2 linked regions of the Undibacterium sp. 5I1 genome follow. The protein of the gene in region 1 interacts with the protein of each later gene in a pairwise test. Links are inferred from orthologs where the notes say so. Each region holds a gene or a part of one and is shown in the gene's direction. Other genes may lie near its edges.

Region 1 (8,558 bases):
TGATTCAATGTCATTAACTGCCAGTGATAATACAGTTGAAACTCACGAGGAAACGGTTTCTCAAGTCAGTACTGGTGATGTGGTCGAAACAACCAGTACTTCTCCTGCTGCTTTTGAGTTTGATTTATCAGGAATTGATTTTGATCTCGACAATGAGTCATCTAAACCGGATACACATGACGTGATCGTCGCGGAGACGCCATCTTACAATGCAGAAATGGCAACTAAGCTTGATCTTGCCGTTGCCTACCATGAGATCGGCGATAAAGACGGAGCGCGCGAATTATTGGATGAAGTAATAAAAGGTGGTACACGAGACCAAATTGCTAAAGCACAGGAAATGCTAACGCATTTATCTTGATTTAATTGGTACTTCCCGGCGGGCGCAACTTTTGGTTGGCGCCCGTTTTCGTTTTGATGATTGAAAGGATAAAGTAGAATTTCTGGTCTGATGTCGCTAGCTTGTATAGTTTCCTAGTATACTCCTGGTGAGTATAATTATTCGTCTATATATTAATTGGGTAAGCAGGGATTTTTTGAGAAAAGTATAGGTAGTATATTGAAGTTGTTAATGCTAATAATTACTTTTTCGTTCTTTAATAGTTTGCTTACATTTTATCTAAACCTTGATGTTTTCTTTAAATAATTGAATTTGTGAGTTTGAATTGAAACGTCTTGTTCTTGGTGTGCAGTATGATGGTAGCCGATGGCATGGTTGGCAAACTCAGCCATCCGGTCAGACGGTGCAGGACGCGCTGGAGAAGGCTCTATTTGCTTTTGCTAAAGCGCCTCTCAAGACGACTTGCGCTGGGCGTACTGACGCAGGTGTTCATGCTCTTGAACAAGTAATTCACTTTGATACCGAGTTAGATCGAAGTATGTATTCTTGGATGAATGGGGTGAATGCATTTTTGCCAGATTCAATTGCTGTTCTTTGGGCAACTGAAGTGCTATTTGATGACCCTGATGCCCAAGATAATTTTCATGCTCGGTTTAGTGCTTACGCAAGGACTTACCATTACGTTCTTTACAATAATCCTGTGCGTTCCCCACTTTGGGCGCAGCGAGCTGGCTGGGTATTTCGTCCGCTCGATGTGAGTAAGATGCGCGAGGCAACTTCTTATCTGCTTGGCGAACATGATTTTACGGTCTTCCGTGCTGCCGCATGTCAGGCTAAATCACCAATAAAGCATATGTATGACGTGCAAATACGCCAGCAAGGTGATTTGCTTATCTTTACCTTGCGCGCCAGTGCGTTTTTACATCACATGGTACGCAATATTATTGGTTCCTTACTTTTTGTAGGCATTGGTAAAAAAGAGCCTGATTGGATAAAGCATTTGTTGATGAGTCGTGATCGTAGTTTGTCCGCACCAACTTTTATGCCGGATGGTTTATACCTTGCAAAAATTGATTACGATAAAAAATGGAATTTATCACAAAATAAAAACGATAATTTCTTAGGATCGTTACCGTTTAAAGATTCTCAGTTAGATAGTTAAAGGCGGAAATATATGTGCTGACTGTTAATTTTTTAATGTATTTTTGGCCTTTGCTTTCTTGCCTGAACATGATTTTTGGGCTTTCCCTTACAAAATCCGGTAAAATGTAGCTTTGCATAACCCAAAATTGAGGCGCTCGCCTGGGGACCATTGCCCGGCTCAGAGCGCCTTTTTTTTAACAGGCCTTTCCTCTCCCTAATGAATAACATCCGCAATTTTTCAATTATTGCCCATATTGATCATGGCAAATCAACACTTGCTGATCGAATTATCCAGTTGTGTGGTGGTTTGTCTGACCGTGAAATGGAAGCGCAAGTTCTTGATTCTATGGATATAGAACGTGAGCGCGGTATTACCATCAAGGCTCAGACAGCAGCATTGCAGTACAAGTCTCTTGACGGAAAAATATACAATTTAAATCTGATCGACACCCCCGGACACGTAGATTTTAGTTACGAAGTAAGTCGTTCTTTGTCGGCTTGCGAGGGTGCTCTATTAGTCGTAGACGCATCGCAAGGGGTGGAAGCTCAAACAGTAGCAAATTGCTATACCGCGATCGAATTAGGTGTAGAGGTTGTGCCAGTCCTGAATAAGATTGATTTGCCGTCAGCAGACCCAGACAATGCGATTAATGAAATTGAAGAAGTCATAGGGATTGATGCCAGCGACGCAGTTCACTGCTCGGCAAAAACAGGCTTGGGCGTTCAGGCTGTTTTAGAATCTTTAATTATTAAAGTTCCCCCGCCAAAGGGAGATCCAGATGCCCCTTTGCAAGCCTTGATTGTCGATTCCTGGTTTGACAACTACGTTGGTGTCGTGATGTTGGTACGTATAGTTAATGGTACTTTACGACCAAAAGATAAAATTTTATTCATGGCTACAGAGGCGCAACATCTAGTCGAAAGTGTCGGAGTTTTTACGCCGAAATCTTTGTCCCGCACTGAGTTGTCGGCTGGGCAAGTTGGTTTTATTATCGCTGGTATTAAAGAGCTTAAGTCAGCCAAGGTTGGCGACACCATTACGATTGTAGGCAAAGCTGCTAAAGAGCCTTTGCCAGGCTTTAAAGAAGTACAGCCACAAGTGTTTGCGGGTTTATTTCCAGTGGAGGCAAATCAATATGATGCATTGCGTGACTCTCTGGAGAAGTTAAAGCTCAATGACTCAGCCTTAATGTATGAGCCAGAAGTTTCTCAGGCGCTTGGATTTGGATTTCGTTGCGGATTTTTAGGTTTGTTGCACATGGAGATTGTGCAAGAGCGTTTGGAGCGCGAGTTCGACATGGACTTGATCACCACCGCCCCGACCGTTATTTATGAGGTCGTAATGGCAGATGGTAGTATTTTGATGGTAGATAATCCGTCAAAAATGCCCGAGCCTTCAAGAACTGAAGAAATACGCGAACCTATCGTCACCGTCAATCTTTATATGCCGCAAGAGTATGTCGGTGCAGTAATTACTTTGTGCACGTCAAAACGTGGCGTGCAACTTGACATGAACTATCACGGCAGGCAAGTCAAATTGACATACGAAATGCCCATGGCAGAGATTGTGCTGGACTTCTTTGATAGACTGAAATCAACATCCCGTGGTTATGCCTCTATGGATTATGAGTTTAAAGAATACCGTGCGGCAGATGTTGTTAAAGTGGATATGTTGATTAATAGCGAGAAAGTAGATGCGCTAGCAATTATTGTTCATAGGGCGAACAGTCAGTATCGTGGTCGGGCGGTCGCTGCCAAAATGCGTGAACTTATCCCAAGGCAAATGTTTGACGTAGCTATTCAAGCTGCCATTGGCGCTAACATCATTTCACGTGAAAACGTTAAAGCCTTACGTAAAAACGTTTTGGCCAAATGTTACGGTGGCGATATCAGTCGTAAGCGGAAATTATTAGAAAAGCAAAAAGCGGGCAAAAAGCGAATGAAACAAGTCGGCTCTGTGGAAATCCCACAAGAAGCATTTTTGGCAATTTTACAAGTGGAAGATAAATGAGTTTTCAATCAATTTTAGGTAACTTTGCATTAATTCTTTTTGTATTGATGATAACAACCGGAATCATCTGGTTTCTCGACATGTTTGTGTGGGCTAAGCAACGACGATTGAAGGCAGATCAAGCTTTGGCGAGTTTTGATGCGCGTAATGCAAAACTGACTGCAGATGGGATTCGCTTGCAAGAGGGTGGACGCTTAGAACTAGAGTCGACTTTGCTAAAGCAGCCTACTTGGGTGGAATACTCTGGTAGTTTTTTTCCAGTGATCGCGCTTGTGTTTTTTTTACGCTCTTTTTTGTATGAACCTTTCAAAATACCATCGGGATCAATGTTGCCGACATTATTTGTTGGCGATTTGATTTTGGTTAATAAATATACTTATGGGATTCGTTTACCTATCATTGATAAGAAAATATTAAATATCAATGATCCTAAACGTGGGGACATTATGGTGTTTAAATATCCAAAAGATACCAGCCTAAATTATATTAAACGTGTAGTTGGCGTACCCGGCGATAGAATAGTGTATAAAAACAAGCGTTTATTAATTAACGGTAAAGCATTATCGTACGAGGCTATGCCAGATTTTTTAGACGATACACTTACGTATTCTAAGCAATTTAGTGAGAATTTGACCGGCGTACAACATAGCATTTTGAATGATGATCAGAAACCAGTTTTTGTGGATAGCCCTGACCAATTTCCAAAGCATGAGTCATGCTCGTACGATAGTTTCGGTTTTGCGTGTACGGTACCTGAAAATCAGTATTTTATGATGGGTGATAATCGAGACAACAGCGCTGACAGTCGTTATTGGGGATTTGTTCCAGATCAAAATATTGTTGGTAAAGCATTTGTAATTTGGATGAACTTTAGTCATCCAAAAAGAATCGGCAGTTTTTAATAACTTGTGGAGTTGCATACTTATGCAAAATATAAAAAATCAGCGCTTTGGCCGACAGCTAGGTATTACGTTTATTAGTTTGATATTTATGCTGGTTATCGTTGGGATGATTGCAATGATAGGGATAAAAATTTCCCCAACGGTGATTGAATTTATGTCTATCAAAAAAGCTATACAGTCAGCAAAACAGTCAGGTGCGACAGTACGTGAAATACAGATTGCATTTGATAAACAAGCAGAGATTGGATATTTTGATGCGGTTGCAGGTAAGGATCTTTCCATTGTAAAAACTAGTGATGGCAGTATGGATGTTAGCTTTGCTTATACAAAAAAAATTCCTTTATTTGGACCAGCTAGTTTATTACTGGAGTATGAAGGTACAACGGCAAAAAATGGGACAGTCCCCAAAAAGCAGGAATAAGCAGATCTCGTATGAATGAACAATTATTGCAAAAGAGATTGGGGCATCAATTCAAGAATGCAGCTTTATTGCAGCAAGCTTTAACGCACCGTAGCCACAGTGTTTTGCATAATGAGCGCTTGGAATTTTTAGGTGACTCTATTTTAAATTGTGTGGTTGCTTCGCTTTTATTCGATAGCTTCGCCAATATTGATGAGGGTGATTTATCTCGAGTTAGAGCAAATTTGGTAAAACAGCAATCTTTGTATGAGATAGCGCAAAGAATTGAGTTGTCTCAGTTTTTACGCCTGGGCGAGGGGGAGTTGAAATCTGGTGGCTTCCGTAGGCCATCTATTTTGGCGGATACCTTAGAAGCCTTGTTTGGGGCGATTTTTTTAGATGCGGGATTTGATGCCGCACGTGAAGTGATTAAGTCTCTATACTCACTAGTCCTGGTTACAATAGATCCAACTACTTTAGGCAAAGATGCTAAAACATTGCTGCAAGAATTTTTGCAGAGTAAAAAAATAGCCTTGCCTCAATATAACGTTGTTGCTACACATGGTGCTGCTCATAATCAGGAATTCGAAATTGAGTGCCTGGTTCCAAAATTAGAGATACAAGTATTTGGCGCTGGCGGTAGTCGCCGTGCCGGTGAGCAAGCAGCAGCAAAGCTGGCTCTGGAAACTGCTTTAAATTTACTTGCTAAAACTCCAGCATCTCGCAAAAAGAAACCCCGGACGTCACAACTTAAACTAGCTGGAATAGCAACGGTACAATCAGATGCGCTAGCTAACGCATCGGCTGATGATAATAAATCTAACGGTTCGACACAGAAATCTTTGTTAGACATATCTAGTAATCAGCCCGCTGCAAAAACTGACGTTCTAACGCATCAATCTCAACCTAAGATCGCATGACCGATATCATTAATAACGCAGACTTTCGCTGCGGCTATATAGCCATTGTTGGCCGTCCTAATGTAGGGAAATCTACATTGATGAACGCCTTGATTGGCGCTAAAGTCAGTATAACTTCACGTAAGGCACAGACGACGCGTCACAGAATCACAGGAATTCAGACAAAAGACAGCACTCAATATGTGTACGTTGATACTCCTGGTTTTCAGACCCTTCACTCGAATCCCTTAAATAAGACTTTGAACAGAACTGTCACGACTACTTTGACAGCCTCGGATGTCATTTTATTTATTATAGAGGCAGGTACTTTTGGTGCCGCCGATCAACAAGTAATTGATTTGTTACCAAAAGATGTTCCTTGTATTTTAGTGATCAATAAGTCGGATCGAGTCAAAGATAAAGCAATCATGATGCCGTTTGCGCAAAAAATTATGGCTTTGTATCCTTTTGCTGCAGTGGTGCCTGTGTCGGCTACTTTGAGATTTCAACTGGAAAATCTTGAGGGTGAAATAAAGAAATATCTTCCATTGAATCCTCCTGTTTTTGGCGAGGACGACATTACTGATCGTAGCGAAAAGTTTTTAGCAACTGAGATCGTCAGAGAGAAGTTATTTCGCTTTGTAGGTGATGAGTTACCTTATACAAGCACAGTTTTGATCGAGAAGTTCGAACAAGAAGGTAATTTGCGTCGGGTATTCGTTGCGATTCTTGTGGACAGAAATACTCATAAATCCATGGTGATTGGAAATAAAGGCGCTAGATTAAAAGATATTTCTACTCAATCACGTCAAGATATGGAGAAGCTATTTGGTGGACCTGTTTATTTAGAAATTTGGGTTAAAGTGAAATCTGGCTGGGCCGATAACGAAGCTGGTTTGCGCGCCTACGGCTACGAATAGCGACATCATGAGTGTGCAGGTAATAGATCTGAATGCAGATGTTATATCAATCACAGAGCTTGTGGCTAATGCTTCTGCTGAGCCATCCATAACGGTAAAACCTGCCACAAAATTTCCTCGAAAATCATCTGTAATCTCCAAAGCACCGCGTACTAAACCAATGACCAAAGATGTGCGCATCTTAGGTCAGCCTGGCTTTGTATTACATTCATATCCCTACAAAGAAACTAGCTTAATCATTGATGTATTTACTCGTGATTACGGGCGATTAGCGTTAGTAGCTAAGGGTGCCAAACGACCACATTCTCAGTTGCGTAATATATTGCAAACCTTCCAGCCTTTAACTATGTCGTGGAGCGGTAAATCAGATATTAAAACGCTTAGCGCCGCAGAATGGGTTGGCGGCATGCTCCCGTTAGAAAAATCGGCACTACTGTGTGGATTTTATCTAAATGAATTATTGGTTAAATTTTTGATGCGCGATGAGCCATGCCCATCACTTTTTGATCATTACGTTTCTACCATAAATCAGTTGGCACATCAGGAGCCTGCTTTGATTGTTTTGAGAAAATTTGAGCATGCGTTGCTACGAGAGTCAGGCTTTATAGGCGACTTGACTCGTTGTTACATGACGAAAGCGACTGTGCTGAATCAAGAGCTTTATATAATTGATCCTGAGCTTGGTGCGCGTCCAGCGCGCCCATCAGACACGACTCCCCGCGTCAACGGTAAAACTCTGATTGATATGCATGCCGGAGAATATCAAGATCCCATAACCCAATCTCAAAGTAAAATGTTAATGCGCTTTTTACTGGCTCATCACTTGCATGGCACGCCACTCAACACTCGCCAAATTTTGATTGATTTGCAAAATCTATGAACATACATCAACAAACTCAAACCATTGAACTTGGTATCAATATTGACCATGTCGCTACCTTACGCAATGCACGTGGTACCAATTACCCTGATCCCTTGCAAGCTGCATTAATGGCGGAAGAGGCAGGTGCTGATTGCATTACTTTGCATATGCGTGAGGATCGCCGTCATATCAAAGATGCAGATGTTGAACGTATTCGTCCTCAACTCATTACGCGTATGAACTTAGAGGCTGCAGTAACAAATGAGATGATCGCCTTTGCTTGCAAAATAAAACCTCAAGATGTTTGTTTAGTGCCGGAACGCAGAGAAGAGGTGACTACAGAGGGTGGCTTAGATGTGGTTAAGTATTTTTCTCAAGTGCAGGCGGCGGTACGTCAGTTACAAGCGGAAAGTATTCGCGTCAGTTTATTTATTGACGCCGACGCACAACAAATTCAGGCGGCATCTGAGACAGGTGCAACGGTGATTGAGCTTCACACTGGTCGCTATGCTGATGCGAATGACAATACACAGCAAGCAGCAGAATTACTCCGAATTAAACAAGGAGCTTTGGAAGGCATAAAGCGAGGATTGAAGGTCAATGCGGGACATGGTTTGCATTTTACGAACGTGCAGACAATTGCGGCAATACCTGACATTTCTGAACTCAATATAGGCCATGCTATTGTTGCTCAAGCGGTTTTTGTTGGTTGGAAAAAAGCGGTGAGTGATATGAAAGCGATTATGAGTCAAGCTCGTTCACATGCGCTTTGATTGAATCAGTAATGATCTACGGAATTGGTACCGATATTGTTCAAACAAGTCGCATAGAATCATCTGTGAAACGACATGGTGACCGCTTTGCAGAAAAAATTCTCGGTGTCGACGAACTGACGATATATCATCAACGCAAAGCTAGTACAGAAGTTCGTGGTTTGCAATTTTTAGCTACACGTTTTGCGGCCAAAGAGGCATTTTCCAAAGCAATCGGGCTGGGAATAACCGAGCCGATGAATTGGTCTTCTGTACAAATACTAAACCTAAGTAGTGGCCAGCCTATCATATCGACCATTAACGATTTA
Region 2 (8,563 bases), 580 kb from region 1 along the record:
TTTCTTCTACATCAACCCAGATATCTACCCGCACATCGCCAAACAAAAATCGGGTTAAATTTTGATACGACTCTTCGCTATTAACGATGCCAAAATATCCAGAATGTGAGCGATAGGCAAAGCCTTTTGCACATGGTGTGCTGGCGCTGCCATCTTGATGGATGCCATGGAGTATTGCATTATCAATACGGACTAAGCCATCGCTGCCATGACCCGCAAAGGTGCGGGATAAGCCCATCGCTACTTCGTAATCGGTGCGGTTACTACCGACCATACAAAATACTTTGTCGGATGGAAAGCGATCTTCCGGCAACCAATCGACGCGGCCAGTTGTGGCATAAGTGTCTTGCAAATCCAGATAGCCCGCCATTTTTTCGCGGTTGAAATTGTTCATGTCCGATGCACTTAGCCATGAGGGAATGTTCGCTCCCAATATGTCTATTCCGTTATGGGGTGTAGCATAGGTGAAGAATTTATCGACATATTGTTTGGCGTTATTCGGGTCATTTGCAGGATTTTGTAACAGGCCGCGACAGACCAGCCCACCCATAGAGTGAGCAACTAAATAGCAGCGGAAATCTTCTGGCGTGATTTGATTGTCTGGATTAGCGCAGGCCAAATCTCGCAGACGCAAAATGAGTTCCGCTAATTTTTGTGAGAATACTTCGATGCTAGGTGTCTCTCCGATGCCCAGCAAGCGGGAGGCCTCGTCGTAATAACGATAGATAATGATGGAGCGGTTACTTAGCTTATTGTCTGGGTCGGCGACCCATTCAGGATCGAGGATGTCATAACCATCTTCGTACACGTCGCTATAGTCAAAATCGGAGGCGAGCCGGATCACGGGTGATTCAAAAATATATTTACGCGGTTGTCGCGTTTTGTCCGGCACTGCACGATATACGGTGGAGCCAAGATTAAAGCCGCAAAACGGGTCGGCGCTAGTTTCATCGATTTCCGCAGGCGTCATCGCATAGCCACGCACATAGATGATCGGGTAAAAAGGGGCGTTTGGATTGCTCATACCATCCTTAGTTTTTGGTAACGCCTCTGCGTAATTTGTGAGAACGTTGACGTATTTTTCTAACGAACATCGGTGAAGTCAGTCATGCATCATGACTGGCAGGCTTTCATTTGTTATCTATTTTGAAATGTTATCGTTATAGTACAATTATTAGGCTTAAGCAAATGTTTGTAAGACATATCTGAAAAGCTGCCGGATCGCCCTGAGTAGTCTAATCAGTGTTTTTAGATATTTCACCTTCTTGACGGCAGAGAATTAACCGTTTGCTACCTCCATTATTTTTAATCAATGATCTTTGTCTGCACTACGTCAAAACAGAGTCGGATAAGGTAAAATCCTGTCATGTCATATCAAGTTCTCGCCAGAAAATATCGTCCCAAAAGCTTTGAAACGCTGGTTGGGCAGGAGCACGTGGTTCGTGCCTTATCGCATGCGCTGGAGCAGCAACGGCTGCATCACGCGTATTTATTCACAGGGACTCGTGGTGTCGGTAAAACGACGCTCTCACGCATACTCGCTAAATCCTTTAATTGCATCGGTGCCAATGGTAACGGCGGCATCACCTCGCACCCTTGTGGTGTGTGCGAAGCCTGCGTGGCGATTGATGCCGGACGCTTTGTTGATTATATCGAGATGGATGCGGCGTCTAATCGCGGGGTGGATGAGATGGCAGCGCTGCTAGAGCAAGCGGTCTACGCACCATCGAATGCACGCTTCAAGGTCTATATGATCGATGAGGTGCACATGCTGACTAACCATGCGTTTAACTCCATGTTAAAGACGCTGGAAGAGCCGCCTGAGCATGTCAAATTTATCCTCGCCACCACCGATCCACAAAAAATTCCAGTGACGGTATTGTCGCGCTGTCTGCAATTTAATTTGAAGCAGATGCCACCTGGTCATATTGTTTCGCACCTGGAAAATATTCTCGGCCAAGAGCAGATCGAATTTGAAGTCCCGGCACTTCGCTTGCTGGCACAAGGTGCGCATGGCTCTATGCGCGATGCCTTGTCGCTGACAGATCAATCAATTGCGTATGCAGCTGGCAAAGTGACCTTAGAGGCAGTGCAAGGTATGTTGGGTGCATTAGATCAGTCGTATCTGATCCGCTTGCTCGATGCCTTGGCTGTGAAAGAGGGCAAAGCTTTGCTAGATGTCGCTGACGAAATGGCGGCACGTAGCTTGTCTTATAAATCCGCTCTACAAGATTTAGGTAGTTTGCTGCATCAGATTGCCATCGCACAAATGGTGCCGGATGCTGTGCCTGAGGACATGCCAGAGCGCGATGATGTTATTCGCCTCGCTGCTTTATTCGGTAAAGAAGAGATTCAACTGTTTTACCAGATCGCGGTACATGGTCGTAATGAGTTGGTGTTAGCACCGGATGAATACGCTGGTTTTAGTATGACGCTACTGCGCTTGCTAGCCTTCCGTCCGTCTGATAGTGGCGCGGCAATTGCAGGTAATGGCGCTGGTGGCTCGGGTGGATCTGCGCCGTCTGGCCGCGTTCCTCAACGTCCAATTATGCCGAGTGTAGTAAGCCCAGTAAATTCAGTCAGATCGGTAAATTCAGCTAGTTCAATTAGTGGGCAGCTAGCATCCAGCCCACCTTTAAGCTCCGCTGCAATAGTCTCGCCAACAATGTCTGTAGCGATACCGCCCGTTGCGCCAGTTATGGCTGTGCCGGCTGTTGAATCTTCTGCTCAAGATAATCAGGTAGCTCGTGTGGCTGAACTTGTTTCGACTGCTCAGCAGGTGGGGGAAATACTTCCAGAAGTAATACCAGAAGCGCTTCCAATCGCAGCGCAGGTAGTTCTACCAGCAACGGTGGCAGTCCCTGTTTTATCGCCTCGTGATGCTGCGTTAGCTGCTGCTGGTTTACGTAAGCCTTCGGTTGCCAGTCGTGCAGCAGTTGCCGAAATATCTGCAACACGTCCGATGGCGGCACCTGTTACGGTGCCAGTCTTAAGCTCGGCACCAGCTAGGCCAACTGCCCCAGTTGAGTCATTTGCCAACGCTACGCAAGTTGTTTCTCCGACAAAAGAGCGGCACACATCAACCGTAAGCCAGACAAAAATAGCGGCGCCAGCCGGGATGGATGACATGCCGCCTTGGGACGAAGATATGATGGAAGCGAGCTCTTCTAATGAGTTACCGCCACATTTTCAGTCCGCTGCTTTTGATGATCAGTTTGATCAGGCTGCGATTGTTCCCGTGCAAGTGAAGTCAGAAAACCCAGCACCTCCCGTTAACCCTCCTCAGCCGACCATATCAATTTCGGCGCAAACTATAAATGCTTGTGAAGCGCCAACTGACTCTGTAGCATTTGGGGAGTCGCCACAAATAGCATTGCGCGTTACAGAAATTAAACCAATACAAGAATTAAATTGGGATGGACATTGGCCTAATCTGGCAAGCAGTTTGCCGATGCGTGGCGTGGCACAGCAATTAGTGCAGCAAAGTGAGTTAATTGATTGCCAGATCAACGGTAATACATTCGTATTTAGTTTGCGCGTACCTTTGCAAACATTATTATCATCTGGCAGCGTTGAAAAATTAGAGCTCGCTTTGTCAGAGCGTTTTGCAAAGACAGTTAAGGTCGAGACTAAAATCGGTGCCGTCGAGCAAACCGCTAACGCCCAGGCAGTTGCTGAGCGCGCAGAGCGTCAGCAGCTTGCAGAAAAATCGATACAAAGTGATTCCTTCATTCAGTCTTTAATGCGAGAATTCGGCGCGTCTATCGTGACTGGCAGTATTAAACCTGTTTGATTTCTTACAAAATGATTCGGCCAATAGCTACAAATTAATTAAGCATTTATCAACACCATTGAACAAGTTTTAGGAGATTTTTATGATGAAAAACCAAATCGCAGGCTTGATGAAGCAAGCGCAAGCCATGCAAGACAACATGAAAAAAGCGCAAGACCAATTGGCGCTAGTTGAGGTAGAAGGGCAATCTGGTGCAGGTTTAGTCAAAGTAGTGATGACATGCAAAAATGACGTAAAACGCGTCACGATTGATCCGTCTTTGCTGGCCGACGATAAAGATATGTTAGAAGACTTGGTTGCAGCAGCTTTTAACGACGCAGTACGCAAGGCAGAAGCCACATCGGCTGAAAAAATGTCTGCGTTGACATCTGGCATGCCATTGCCACCAGGCTTTAAACTGCCGTTCTAAGTACGTTTTTGCAGAGGGTATAAAGCCCTCTGCAATGTTAAGTTTTGGTATCTTGCCTCCGTATTTTTATTCGTCCTCATGCAGAAAATTCGTCTCTTCGCTTTTTCGCGCTACGCTTTTTATCTGTTTTTTATTTATTAACGGTCTATTCCCCCTAAGTGAAACCCCATACCAGTCTTGAATTTCTTGCAGAAGCTTTGCGTCGCTTGCCCGGAGTCGGCCCTAAGTCTGCACAACGTATGGCATATCACTTGCTGCAACACGACAGGGACGGTGCGTCGCAATTGGGTAGGGCATTGATGCAGGCTGTAGAGAAAATTAAATACTGCCAGCTTTGTAATACCTTTACCGAGAGTGATGTTTGCGAGACTTGTCTTGATCCTGAGCGCGATGCCTCTTTACTTTGCGTAGTAGAAACGCCGTCAGATCAAATGATGATTGAGCAGACCATGACATACAAAGGCATGTACTTTGTATTAATGGGGCGTTTGTCTCCGCTGGATGGTGTCGGGCCGAAAGATATTCATCTGGAAAAACTGATCGTCCGTGCGACAGATGGCATTGTGGTTGAGGTCGTGTTAGCGACCAACTTCACCAATGAGGGCGAGGCAACTGCGCATTATATTGGCGAGACTTTAAAATCACGTGGATTAAAAGCTAGCCGTCTTGCCCGAGGAGTGCCAGTTGGTGGTGAGCTTGAATATGTAGATGCCGGGACGATTGCAAGGGCAATGTTGGATCGTCGCGCCACATAATGTAGTACGGATTAGCAGGCATCAATTTATGCATCAATACCCGGTAGATGCATAATGATTTTAGATACTAGGTAACCAAGTAGGTAGTTAACTGAGTAGGTAAGGATGACAATATGAATCGACGATTTTTCAAACAATTCGCTATCGCTTTGCTGCTGTTTTTGCTCGGTTACTTTACTTTTAATAATAAGTTATTTGCGCAAAATGTAGAGCAAGGTCTCGCGCAAAATGCAGAGTTGCAATTGCGCTATTCTGCACACAATTTAGCTCTGATACCTTCATCTGCTGAGTTTGTATTTTGAGTTGTCGGATTTTATTTTACGTTTAATTTCCACGTTCATCTCTGCCTTTAATCTTGACGTTGAATCTTGTGCGTCAAGATAAAGTTTTCAGATAATCGCGTATTCCTGCTAGCAGCATCTCTACTGACATTGCTGTCAATATCAATCCCATCAAACGTTCAAACGCTGTCATTACACGCTTGCCTAATACCCGTTGCATCTGTTCTGCGCTGAGTAAAACAATGAGCCAGACTATGGCTACTGCGGTGAGTGCCGCTAGATGTACGGCGACATCCATTTTGCTATCGGACGAAAATAATAATACGGTTGCTAAAGCAGAGGGACCTGCTAATGCAGGAATAGCCAACGGCACAATAAAGGGTTCGTGATCGTCTTCCACATCGCCAAAAATACCGCCTTCTTGCGGAAACACCATACGCAATGCGATCAAGAATAAAATTACGCCGCCACCGATGCGCAGTGATACATCCGAGAGTTGCATCGCTGTTAAAAAATGCTTACCAAAAAACATAAATAGTAATAACAGGGCAAAGGCAATCGCACATTCTCTGACCACGACACGCCAGCGACGCTCTGGCGAAACATGTGACAGTGCGCTGACAAAAATTGGGACGTTACCGAACGGATCAGTGACCAGTATCAGTAAAATAAAAGATTGAAAAAAGTCTTTGGTCATAATTTTTTAGCGTGCTTTGATGGTGTTCTATGGACTGTAAGGCATCGTAAGTGAATTGACGAGGTGCTACAAGACAATTTTAGAAAGCGCGTTATTATTCGTCATAAATAACGAGTACCGGGTCTTTACATTACGCTCTGACTGTTGTGTCCTTGCTGGTAAATGTCCCGTTGGATGATGCTTGTATATGTAGACGGACTAAAATCACTAAGTTTGACTTTGAATGGCAATAATTATGTTTGAAAATAAAGAACGACCTGATACCCCTTGCGTTGCAGTATGTTCCACTACATTTGACGATGTATGTCGCGGTTGTGGTCGCACATTGGCGGAGGTTGCTGAGTGGGTTTTCATGTCACAAGAGCAAAAAGAAATTGTATGGAGCCGCATATTGTCTGAGGGGTATCCGCGGCGGAACAAATAACCACTGTGTTTTATCTATGCTAACTTTAATTAACAATAAAACTTACGAAAAACCACCTCAGCAAGGAGTGGTGACGAGGGCAGTAATTTAGTTCTTAGTACTTCACTTGGGACTTCACTTAGTACCTCAATACACGAACTGCAACGCAGCTTGGATAATTTTGCGTAAGTTCCAAAAAAACATAATCAAATTATGGAGACATAGCGATGACAAAGCCTGAGCTGGAATCAACATCCAAAGTAATAACTGCAGCAGCACCCAAAAATAAGTCGCGTCGTCGTTTTGTCCTGGGCGGCTTGGGCGTTACTGGTGCGCTTGTGGTTGGTTGGGGTGTGATGCCGCCACGGCAACGTCAAAACGGTGGTACTGCTTTGCCTGTGATGAATGACGAAGTAAGCTTGACTGGTTGGATCAAGATTGCTAAAGATGGCACGGTTACGGTTGCCCTGCATAAGAGTGAGATGGGGCAGGGCATACATACCGCTTTGCAGATGTTAATTGCAGAGGAACTTGATGTCGGCATGCATAGCATCAAAACGATGTACGCTCCCATCGATAAAATTTATGGGAATGTTGTCGTCATGGCTGATGGTTTGCCATTTCATCCCGATGACACAGGGGTGTTAAAGCGGACAGCGGTATGGATGACAGGTAAATTTGCGCGCGAGCTGGGTTTGCAATTAACAGGCGGATCATCGAGTGTCAAAGATTCTTGGGGGCCATTGCGTGAAGCGGGTGCCACCGCACGCGCGATGCTTGTAGCGGCAGCAGCAAAAGAATGGGCCGTGCCACCAGAGCAATGTCACACCTCCGATGGCAAAGTAATCCATTCCTCAGGCAAAAGCCTCGCTTATGGCGATTTAGCGCAGAAGGCATCTCAAACTGAGCCTGGCGAAATACGCTTAAAAAATCCACAAGACTTTAAGGTAATAGGAACGCCGCAAGCGCGCACCGATGCAGCGTCTAAGGTCAATGGTAGTGCGGTATTCGGTCTTGATGTCAGACCGCCGGGTTTGCTTTATGCCGCGCTAAAGATGAGTCCGACCATTGGTGGCAGTATTAAAAACTTCAATGCCGATGCGGTGAAATCTATGCCTGGAGTGATGCATGTTGTGGACTTGTCCAGTCCTGGTCAAGAGCATATCGTCGCTGGCATTGCGGTGGTGGCTAAAAATTACTGGTCGGCAAAAAAAGCCTTGCTGGCATTGCCGGTAGAGTGGCTTCCCGGTGCACATGCAGGTTTGTCTAGTGCTGGCATATTTAAAGAACTTAGTAATCAATTGGATACCGAATCTGGTTTTACTTATTATAAAGTTGGCGATCCCGCGTCTGGGTTTGCTGCTGCGACAGCCAAAGATCAGTTGATTAAGGCAGAGTATCGTGCACCGTTTTTAGCGCATGCCACGATGGAGCCGATGAATTGCACCGCCCAGTTTAAGGACGGAAAATTAATAATCTGGGCATCGACTCAGGTTCCAAGTATTGCCGTTGGCGTTGCAGCCAAGATCGCGAATATTTCTCCCGATAATGTTGATCTGCATATGACCTATTTGGGTGGCGGTTTTGGACGCCGGCTAGAAGTTGATATGGTGATCCAAGCCGTAAAAATCGCCTTAGAAACTAAAGGCGCGCCAGTTCAATTGATCTGGAGCCGCGAGGAAGATACTACCCACGATATGTATCGTCCGGCCGCAATTGCACGCTTTGCAGCGGTCGTTGATGGAAGTGGAAAAATTACCGCCTATGACAATAAATCTGCTTCTGGTTCTGTCACACATCAAGTGATGCAACGCACATTTGGCTTGCCTGCAGGTGGTCCTGATAAAACAACGGCAGAAGGTGAGTTCGATATGCCGTATGAATTTCCGCACCAAAAGATCGCTCATGTGATTGTGCCGACGCCAGTACCATTAGGCTATTGGCGCTCTGTAGGACATTCTCACAATGCGTTCTTTAAAGAGAGTTTTATTGATGAGTTGGCGCACGCTGCTGGCAAAACTCCAGTGAATTTTCGACGTGAATTGTTGACTCAACATCCCAGACATCTAGCCGTATTGGAGGCGGCAGTGAGCAAGGCTGGTGCTGCTCCAGATGGACGGGCGCATGGCGTGGCATTGCATCAATCATTTGGTTCTATCGTTGCGCAAGTGGCTGAGGTCTCGGTTGAGAATAATCAGCTTCGCGTACACAAAGTCACTTGCGCC

What was found.
Region 2: the proteins of recO (region 1) and recR interact in binary tests that used the Escherichia coli proteins (3 or more experiments, as listed by UniProt). The link is inferred for Undibacterium sp. 5I1 from one-to-one orthologs.

What each region holds. Positions count from the first base shown.
Region 1 is NZ_JAVIWI010000001.1:1,056,391-1,064,948, forward strand. Bases 5,574-8,558 are described here. They hold recO (DNA repair protein RecO), read left to right. Parts: upstream 5,574-6,622; coding sequence 6,623-7,495; downstream 7,496-8,558. Other genes in these bases: rnc (ribonuclease III), read left to right, coding at 5,574-5,716; era (GTPase Era), read left to right, coding at 5,713-6,615; pdxJ (pyridoxine 5'-phosphate synthase), read left to right, coding at 7,492-8,250; acpS (holo-ACP synthase), read left to right, coding at 8,262-8,558. In the rest of the region: RGU72_RS04460 (FimV/HubP family polar landmark protein), read left to right, coding at 1-361; tRNA pseudouridine(38-40) synthase TruA, read left to right, coding at 666-1,502; lepA (translation elongation factor 4), read left to right, coding at 1,701-3,494; lepB (signal peptidase I), read left to right, coding at 3,491-4,396; RGU72_RS04480 (DUF4845 domain-containing protein), read left to right, coding at 4,419-4,817; more of rnc, read left to right, coding at 4,829-5,573. UniProt on the Escherichia coli protein: Involved in DNA repair and RecF pathway recombination.
Region 2 is NZ_JAVIWI010000001.1:1,642,852-1,651,414, reverse strand. What follows is about bases 3,169-6,158. They hold recR (recombination mediator RecR), read left to right. Parts: upstream 3,169-4,360; coding sequence 4,361-4,957; downstream 4,958-6,158. Other genes in these bases: RGU72_RS07365 (MarC family protein), read right to left, coding at 5,333-5,935; RGU72_RS07370 (hypothetical protein), read left to right, coding at 5,071-5,259; RGU72_RS07380 (YbaB/EbfC family nucleoid-associated protein), read left to right, coding at 3,876-4,202; RGU72_RS07385 (DNA polymerase III subunit gamma/tau), read left to right, coding at 3,169-3,793. Also shown: RGU72_RS07390 (hypothetical protein), read right to left, coding at 1-1,024; more of RGU72_RS07385, read left to right, coding at 1,367-3,168; RGU72_RS07360 (DUF1289 domain-containing protein), read left to right, coding at 6,171-6,359; RGU72_RS07355 (xanthine dehydrogenase family protein molybdopterin-binding subunit), read left to right, coding at 6,566-8,563. UniProt on the Escherichia coli protein: May play a role in DNA repair. It seems to be involved in an RecBC-independent recombinational process of DNA repair. It may act with RecF and RecO.